One region of the Arthrobacter sp. Cr_A7 genome, then DNA from elsewhere that is predicted to be linked to it. Evidence: predicted binding sites of a transcription regulator. Region 1 holds the regulator's gene; the other holds the start of a gene.
What was found. Region 1 encodes HrcA, which represses chaperone genes, less so after heat shock. Its sites were predicted from a motif close to TTNGCACTCGNNNNNNNCGAGTGCNAA; they were not measured.
Positions count from the first base shown of each region.

Region 1 (4,527 bases):
GGACCTGGAAACCCGGAACATCGAGCGCGTCATGCTGGAAGCCCGCCTTCAGGCCGGGCTTGAGGTGGCTGCCCTGAGCGCCGTGGGTCGCCATGAGATTGCCGGGCTGATTGCCGACGGCCTGGTGGACCCGGCCGCGGCGTTCCGGGGGAAACTGGTCCTCACCCTCAAGGGACGCCTGCTGGCTGACGCCGTGGTCCGCCGCATCCTGCCCGAGTAACCCGCTAAACCAACACGGGGTCAGGTTCTGCCCAAAAACGCGTGGTTATTGGGCAGGGAGTGACCCTCCCCACCCGCACCCTGACCTCGCAAGCTCGGCCAGGGAACCCCGCGGGTGTGGCCCCCTGTTGCTGGAACGCTACTTGATCCAGCGAAGGTTGTACGGGTAGCGGTGCGGCTGGCCGCGGTTGACGTGGATGCCGGCGGCCACGGAGAAGCAGGTCAGGGCGATCCAGATGAGGGTCGCGATCACGGCAAAAATGTTGCCGACCACGGGGATGAACACCAGGATATTGGCCACCACGGCCGCGATGGTGGGCGGGAGGCTGAAGTTGAGGGCTTCCTTGGACTCCTGGGCGGTGAACGGTCCACGGTCCCTGAAAATGAGGAAGATCAGCAGGGCAGGAACGCAGCCGAGGATCCCGCCAAAGTGCGCCAGCGTGGCCCACTGCCGGTCCTCGCCCGCCGTCAGGGGCAGCGCATTCGCCGGGACGCCGTGGTATTCCGAGCGGCCCGCGCCGCCCTGGCTGTCCCTGTGATCACGTGCGTTTTCTGACACAGTCTGTTCCTTCGAGAGTGCAAATGGTGCGAATGCCGGTGGTTGGGTGCGGGCCTGCCCCTTTTTCACAGGCACCGCAGTACCAAGAATACTGGCTATCCGGGTGTTGGCTGCCCAATCAGGGAACAGTGAGGAAGTCGATCACTTCCTCGACCCGCCCCAGCAGGGATGCTTCCAGGTCTGCATAGCTGCGGACGGCCCCCAACAGCTTCTGCCATCCCAGCCCGATGTCTTCCTTCGTGGCGTGGGGCCAGCCGAAAGAGGCCAGGATTCCGGTCTTCCAGTCCTGCCCGCGCGGCACAACGGGCCACTTCTCGATGCCGAGGACAGCGGGCCGGATGGCCTGCCATACGTCCACGTAGGGATGGCCCACGATGAGCACGTTCCCGGCCGCGCCGGGAGACGCCATGACGGCATCGGCAATGCGCGACTCCTTGGAGTCCGGCACCAGGTGGTCCACGAGCACGCCCAGGCGCCGTCCCGGTCCGGGCCGGAAGTTGGCCACCGCGCCGGCCAGGTCGTCAATGCCGTGCAGGGGTTCGACGACGATGCCCTCCACCCGGAGGTCGTCTCCCCACACCTTTTCCACCAGTTCGGCGTCGTGCTTTCCCTCCACCCAGATGCGGCTGGCCTTCGCTACCTGTGCGCGCTGGCCGGCAACCCGCACCGAGCCGGAGGCAGTCCTTCCGGCGGCGGGGCCGGCCGTCGCGGGACGGGGTGCCGGGGGCATCAGGCGGATTGCCCGGCCTTCGAGGAGGAAACCGAAACCCAGCCGGAAGGTCCGTGACTTCCCGCGGCGGTCCTCGAGGACCACCACGTGCATTCCGCCGGACTTTTCCACCCGGGTGACGGCGCCGACCCAACCGGACTGGACGTCCTCCAGCACCATGCCGCGCTCAACGGGCACTTCGGGCAATTGGGTCCGGACGGGCGCGGACATGTCCCGGGGGCCCCAGTTCTGGTAATCCATGGATCGACTCCGCCTAGCGCTAGATCAGTGCCACCGGAATTTCGCCCGGAGCGGTACCAATGCTAACAACGGCCCGAGGCATAATAGACTGTTAGCACTTAGGCATGTCGAGTGCTAACCCTGGTGGTGGCACGGTGCGGGCGGCACGGCCGCCCTGACCCTGGATGGAGGTGGAGTGTGAGCGAGCCACGCAAGCTGGAAGTACTGCGGGCCATCGTGGAGGACTACGTCCACTCCCGCGAGCCGGTGGGATCCAAGGCCCTCGTCGAGAGGCATCATCTCGGCGTCTCCAGTGCGACAATCCGCAACGATATGGCGGCGCTGGAGGACGAGGGCCTGATCACCGCCCCGCACACCAGCGCGGGCCGGATTCCCACGGACAAGGGCTACCGTCTGTTCGTCGACCAGATTTCGGCCGTCAAACCCCTGTCGCAGGCCGAGCGCCGGGCCATCCAGTCGCTGCTGGAGGGCTCAGACGACCTTGACGACGTCCTGGACCGGACGGTCCGCCTGCTGTCGCAGCTGACCAACCAGGTGGCGGTTGTCCAGTATCCGCACCTGAGCCGTGCCCTGATCCGGCACATCGAATTCGTCCTGCTTGCTCCCCGCAAGGTGCTGGTGGTGCTCATCGCGAACAGCGGCAAGGTGGAACAGCGGGTCATCGACGTCGGGCAGGACCTGGGGGACGACGCCCTGGCCGCCTTGCGGACCCGGTTCCTGGGTTCCCTTTCAGGAACGCCGCTGGGCCAGTTGGCCCAGTCACTTCCGGCCGTGGTGTCGGCGGTCAGTCCCAGCCAGAGGCCGGCCGCGCAGGCGCTGGCCCACGGGCTGGAGGTGCTGGCGCACAGCAGCCGTGAGGACCGGATGGTGATGGCGGGAACGGCGAACCTTGCACGGTCCAACGTCGATTTCCCGCTCAGCATCGGCCCCGTCCTGGAAGCCCTTGAGGAGCAGGTGGTCATGCTGCGGCTCTTGAGCGAGATGGCGCAGGACCACCGCGGCGTGGCCGTCAGCATCGGCCGCGAGAACCCCTACGACGGCCTTTCCGAGGCGTCCGTCGTGGCCACGGGATACGGCCCGGACAGCACGGCCAAGATTGGCGTGCTGGGGCCGACGCGCATGGACTATCCCACCACCATGGCCGCCGTCAGGGCTGTTGCCCGTTACCTTTCCCGGATCCTGGGACCCTGACCGGCGGTCCCGGCGCTCAGGCAGCCGGAACCACGGGCAGGGCACCCCGCATGCAGGCAGTACAACAAGGAAGAGATACGAACTTTGAGCAGCCACTATGACGTCCTTGGAGTCTCACCGGAGGCCACCGGCGAAGAAATCAAGAAGGCCTACCGCAAGCTGGCCCGGACCCTGCACCCGGACGTTAACCCGGGTGAGGACGCCGCAGACCGCTTCAAGGCAGTAACCCACGCGTACGAGGTCCTTTCCGACCCCCAAAAGCGGCGCGTCTATGACACCACCGGCAACGAGAACGGTACGGACAACGGATTCGGCGGCGGCAGCTACGCCGGCCAGGGCTTCGCGTTCCAGGACATCTTTGACACGTTCTTTGGCGCCGGCGGCTCCACCGGGCCTGCCTCCCGTGTCCGCCGAGGACAGGACGCCCTCATCAGTGTCCGGATCGACCTCCGCGATGCGGTGTTCGGCGTCAACAAGAAACTCGAAGTGGACACCGCGGTCACCTGCCCCACCTGCGAGGGATCATGCTGCCGGCCCGGCACCCACCCCGAACGGTGTGACATCTGCGGAGGCAGCGGCCAGGTCCAGCGGGCCGTTCGCTCCATCCTGGGCCAGGTCATGACGGCTGCGCCCTGCGGCAGCTGCGAAGGCTTCGGCACCGTCATCAAGGACCCCTGCAACGAATGCAGCGGCCAGGGACGGATCCGGAGCCGCCGGTCCCTGACCATCAAGGTTCCCGCCGGCGTGGCCACCGGCACCCGGATCCAGCTCTCCGGCCAGGGCGAGGCCGGGCCCGCCGGCGGACCCTCCGGTGACCTTTACGTGGAAATCCGCGTCAACAATGACGCCACCTACGTCCGCGACGGAGACGACCTCCACGCCACGCTGAACATCCCCATGACGGCCGCAGCGCTGGGTACAGAGGTAAGCCTTGAGACCTTCGACGGGACCCAGGAAATCGACGTCAAGCCCGGAACGCAGTCCGGTGAGATCATCACCCTCCGCGGCCTCGGCGTTACCCACCTGCGCGGCTACGGCCGCGGCGACCTAAAGGTGCACCTGCAGGTTGAGACCCCCGCAAAGCTGGATGCCGCCCAGGAGGACCTGCTGCGGCAGCTCGCCAAGATGCGCGGCGAGCAGATCACCGAGGGCAAACTCGCTGCCAGCGGCGGCATGTTCGCCAAACTCCGGGACCGCCTCGGTAACCTGTAGCGGTGAGCAACCCCGTCTTCTTCACTCCCGCCGGGTCCCTGGACGGCGTCGCGCCCGCAACACGCTTCATCCTGGAAGGACCCGAAGCCAGGCACGCTGTTGCGGTTAAACGGCTGTCACCCGGTGAAGCTGTGGACATCGTGGACGGTGCCGGCACACGGATGAGCGGACGCGTCACCGCGGCTTCTTCCTCGGCTCTGGAGGTCGAGTGCACGTCGGTGGCTGTCGAAGACCGCCCCGATGTCCGGCTGGTCCTGGTCCAGGCGCTTGCGAAGGGCGACCGGGACGAGCTGGCCATCGAAACGGCGACAGAGCTCGGAATCGACGCCGTCATTCCGTGGCAGTCCGAGCGTTCCATCGTGCGCTGGAAAGGTGA
Region 1 is NZ_JARHXQ010000008.1:4,111-8,637, forward strand. Features, by position in the region: gene hemW (radical SAM family heme chaperone HemW) at 1-220, shown strand, start outside; gene P2Q66_RS00525 (DUF4870 domain-containing protein) at 359-778, opposite strand; gene P2Q66_RS00530 (DUF3097 domain-containing protein) at 897-1,748, opposite strand; gene hrcA (heat-inducible transcriptional repressor HrcA) at 1,926-2,939, shown strand; gene dnaJ (molecular chaperone DnaJ) at 3,024-4,151, shown strand; gene P2Q66_RS00545 (16S rRNA (uracil(1498)-N(3))-methyltransferase) at 4,154-4,527, shown strand, end outside.

Region 2 (4,527 bases), on a different contig from region 1:
TGGCCGGCCTTCCGGAGGGCCGAATTGAGCTCGAAGGAGGAGTCCTCCTGGTAGGGACCCAGGGACGCCAGCAGCTCCCAGCCTTCCGGGGTGAGCAGCGGTGCGATCTGGTCCTGGGGAGCGTGGGGCATGGGTTCCAGCCTAGTGGAGGAGGGCCCGGCGCTATGCCGATAGTGTTGAAAGCATGGAAGACAGCGCAGGCCCCCAGCAGTCCGGAGAACAGCAGCCCACGGACCGGGGTCCCGCCAGGTATGCCCGTCCCGCCCTCATTGCGGCTTCCCTGGTGGCAGTGGTGTGCATCGCGCTGCTGGTGATCGTTTTCTTCCTGGATACCTTCAACGCCACCGTCTATTCCGTGGGGGGCAACGACATCCAGGACGACACCCAGGAAGCCAGCGACATCCGCGGGTTGTATGCCGGCGCACGGGCGGGAAGCATCGTGTTCCTGGTGGCGTCCCTGCTCGCTGCCGCCGTTGCGGCCGTGGTGCTCTACCGCGGCAGGAATCAGGGGAGGCGGGATTCCGACGGCGGCGAGGACGTGGACTTCGACGACCTGGGACGCTGAGGCCGCTGGCCGGCGCTGGTCAGCAGGACCCCCGATATCACCAGGACTCCGCCCAGCACCTGTGCCGCGGTGATGGGCTGGCCCAGCAGCACGGTGATGATGGCGGTGAAGACGGCGATCAGGTTCAGGTAGTTGCCGGCGTTGGCCGCAGAAGTCCGTTTGAGTGCCAGGTTCCACAGCAGGTAGGAGCCCAGCGAGGGGAACAGGGCGATGAACGCCAGGGACCAGCCCTCGGCCGGAGTGGACGGCAGCCCGGCCCCGGTTGCTGCCGCGATGGGTGCCAGGACCACCGCCGCCATGGCCACCTGCACGGCCGTTGCGGTGATCGCGGGGAGGGCAAGCCGCCTGGCGACGATCGTGTAGAAACCCCAGACGGTGATGGCTGCCACGATCAGCAGCTCTCCGGTGTTGATGGAAAAGGTCAGCAGGCGGGACACGTCGCCGCCTGTCAAAACCATCAGCACGCCGGCCAGGCCCAGCGCGATGCCCAGCCAGCTCACCGGGCCCGGCCGGTCCTTGAGCAGGACCACGGCCAGCACCATGATCAGGGCCGGGTTGGCCGCCGTCACCAGGGAAGCGTTCAGGGCCGACGTGTGCTGCAGTGCGCTGTACAGCAGCAGGGTGTAGCCGCTCATGCCCAGGGCGCTCAGCAGCAGCAGTACCGGCCAGCGGCGCAGCACGGCGCGCCAGTCCGGCCGGTCAACGGCCTGCGCCAGGAGGAGCAGCGGGACCGCGGCCAGCGCCCAGCGCCAGAAGGTGAGCTGCAGGGGCTCCATGGTTTTCATCGCGGCTTGGCCCACCACGAAGTTTCCGGCCCAGAACAGGTTCGCAAGGATCAGGTATACGGCGGCTCGCACCGCTTCAATGTACACGCCGCCGTGTACGCGGATGACGAAACGCTGGCACTCGCCTTGACCGAGTGCTAACCCGCACATAGAGTCTTCATTAGCACTCTCCCTAGGAGGGTGCTAACACATGAAGAGCTCCCAGCCAGGCTGCTGCCGGCACCGCGACGACGGTTTGCCAGCCAGGGCGGAAAGCTTTCCAGTCCACGAATTTGCTGACGAAAAGGAGAGGTCCGAGTGTCGGTCTCTATTAAGCCTCTTGAGGATCGTATTGTTGTCCGCCCGCTCGAAGCCGAGCAGACCACGGCTTCCGGCCTGGTCATCCCGGACTCCGCACAGGAGAAGCCGCAGGAAGGCGAAGTTGTTGCAGTTGGCCCCGGCCGCTTTGAGGATGGCAACCGCGTTCCTGTCGACGTAGCCGTTGGCGACGTCGTCATCTACTCCAAGTACGGCGGAACCGAAGTCAAGACCGGCGGCACCGAGTACCTCGTGCTGTCCGCCCGCGACGTCCTGGCGATCGTCGTAAAGTAACTCTCCGGATCCCCGTGCCGCTGGTCATGCTTACTGCTGGTCAGCTGCGCGGGGTTCTGTCTTGAAAGGACAAAACCATGGCAAAGCAGCTTGCGTTTAACGACGCTGCCCGCCGGTCTCTTGAAGCCGGCATCGACAAGCTCGCCAACACCGTCAAGGTGACGCTCGGCCCCCGCGGCCGCAACGTTGTCCTGGACAAGAAGTGGGGCGCGCCCACCATCACGAACGACGGCGTCACCATCGCCCGCGAAGTCGAGCTGGACGACCCGTACGAAAACCTTGGCGCACAGCTGGCCAAGGAAGTAGCCACCAAGACCAACGATGTTGCCGGCGACGGCACCACCACCGCCACGGTCCTGGCCCAGGCACTGGTCAAGGAAGGCCTGCGCAACGTAGCTGCCGGCGCTGCTCCCGGCCAGATCAAGCGCGGCATCGAGGTTTCCGTTGAAGCCGTCGCTGCACGCCTGCTGGAGAATGCCCGTCCCGTTGAAGGCACCCAGGTTGCCAGCGTTGCGGCCATCTCCGCTCAGAGCGAAGAGATCGGCGAGCTCTTGGCCGAGGCCTTCGGCAAGGTGGGCAAGGATGGTGTGATCACCATCGAGGAATCCTCCACCACGCAGACCGAACTGGTCCTCACCGAGGGCATGCAGTTCGACAAGGGCTACCTGTCCCCGTACTTCGTCACCGACGCGGAACGCCAGGAAGCAGTCCTCGAGGACGCCCTCATCCTGATCAACCAGGGCAAGATCTCCTCGATCCAGGAATTCCTGCCGCTGCTGGAGAAGGCGCTGCAGAGCTCCAAGCCGCTGTTCATCATCGCCGAGGACGTCGACGGCGAGGCCCTGTCCACGCTGATCGTCAACCGCATCCGCGGCACCCTCAACGTGGTGGCTGTCAAGGCTCCGGGCTTCGGCGACCGCCGCAAGGCCATGCTGCAGGACATCGCCACCCTCACCGGTGCGCAGGTTGTCTCTCCGGAACTGGGCCTGAGCCTGGACTCCGTTGGCCTTGAGGTGCTGGGTACCGCCCGCCGCATCACGGTCACCAAGGACAACACCACCATCGTGGACGGCGCCGGTGCTGCCGAGGACGTTGCTGCACGCGTTGCCCAGCTCCGTGCCGAGCTGACCCGCACCGACTCCGACTGGGACCGCGAAAAGCTCCAGGAGCGCCTGGCCAAGCTGGCCGGCGGCATCGGCGTCATCAAGGTGGGTGCCGCAACCGAGGTTGAGCTGAAGGAAAAGAAGCACCGCATCGAAGATGCTGTTTCCTCCACCCGCGCCGCCCTCGAAGAAGGCATCGTGGCCGGTGGCGGTTCCGCCCTGATCCACGCGCTGAAGGCCCTCGACGAGGACCCGGCCGTCAAGGCACTCGAAGGCGACGCCGCCGCTGCAGTGGGCATCGTCCGCCGCGCGCTGGTCCAGCCGCTGCGCTGGATCGCCCAGAACGCAGGCTTCGACGGTTACGTGATCACCGCCAAGGTTGCCGAACTCGAAACCAACAACGGCTTCAACGCCAAGTCGGGCGAGTACGAGGACCTGATCGCTGCCGGCGTCATCGACCCCGTCAAGGTCACCCGTGCAGCCCTCCGCAACGCAGCCTCCATCGCTGCCCTGGTTCTCACCACCGAGACCCTGGTTGTGGAAAAGCCCGCTGAGGAAGACGAGCACGCAGGCCACAGCCACTAGCCTTCACTGGCTGCCAAGGCACAAAGACCGGTCCGGCATCTGCCGGGCCGGTTTTTTGTGCCCCTTTACTTCTTGACCGCGTAGCGCACGTGCGTGGCGAACGTCGAGCTCACCGTCTTGATGATGCCGAGGTTGATGTCCTGGCCGAAGCCGTCAAAAAGGCGCTTACCGGCACCGAGGATCACCGGTGCCGTCGAGAGCACCAGTTCGTCCACCCTCCCGGCGGCAAGTGCCTGCCGGATCACGTCCGCGCCGCCGCCGATCGATACGTCTTTGTCCCCTGCCGCCTCAATCGCCCGCGCCAGGGCTTCATCGAGCCCGGACACGAAAGTGAACCCGGACGCCGCCGCCGGCTGGTCCTGTACCCGGTGGGTGAGCACGAACAGCGGGCCGCCGAACGGGTTGGTTCCTCCCCATGCCCCTGCGGCGTCATACATGCCCCGGCCGACGACGCCGGCACCCAATCCGGCTTCCAGCTCGTCATAGAAATCCTTGTCCGGGCCCTGCATCGCGAAGTCATGTCCGCCGTCGTAGGTCCAGGGGCCGCCCATCACCCAGTAGTGCAGGCGTTCCCCACCCTTGCCCAGGCCGTACCTGGGACCGTCGTCGGGGCCGGTGATGTAACCGTCAACCGACGTGCTGATGGCTGCAATGACCTTGGCCATCAGGCGCCCTGGGTGGCCGGCATGTCCTGCGTCCTGACGTCGCCCGCGCGCTCGTAGACCAGCGACACCGATCCCTTGGGGAAGGTGCGCGCCGGCTCGGCGAGGCGGAAGGAGGCGGGGATGGTCCCGCCGTCGAAGAGGCGCTTGCCCTGCCCCAGGGTGACCGGATAGAGCCAAAGGTGGAGGCGGTCGATGACGTTTTCTTTGAGCAGTGAACGGATGAGGACGCCGCT
Region 2 is NZ_JARHXQ010000222.1:9,122-13,648, reverse strand. Features, by position in the region: gene P2Q66_RS13065 (class I SAM-dependent methyltransferase) at 1-131, opposite strand, end outside; gene P2Q66_RS13060 (hypothetical protein) at 185-565, shown strand; gene P2Q66_RS13055 (DMT family transporter) at 505-1,422, opposite strand; gene groES (co-chaperone GroES) at 1,648-1,941, shown strand; gene groL (chaperonin GroEL) at 2,019-3,629, shown strand; gene P2Q66_RS13040 (dihydrofolate reductase family protein) at 3,695-4,294, opposite strand; gene P2Q66_RS13035 (dihydrofolate reductase family protein) at 4,294-4,527, opposite strand, start outside.
Region 2: the regulator HrcA is predicted to act here: its motif matches at 1,465-1,491, upstream of groES (co-chaperone GroES).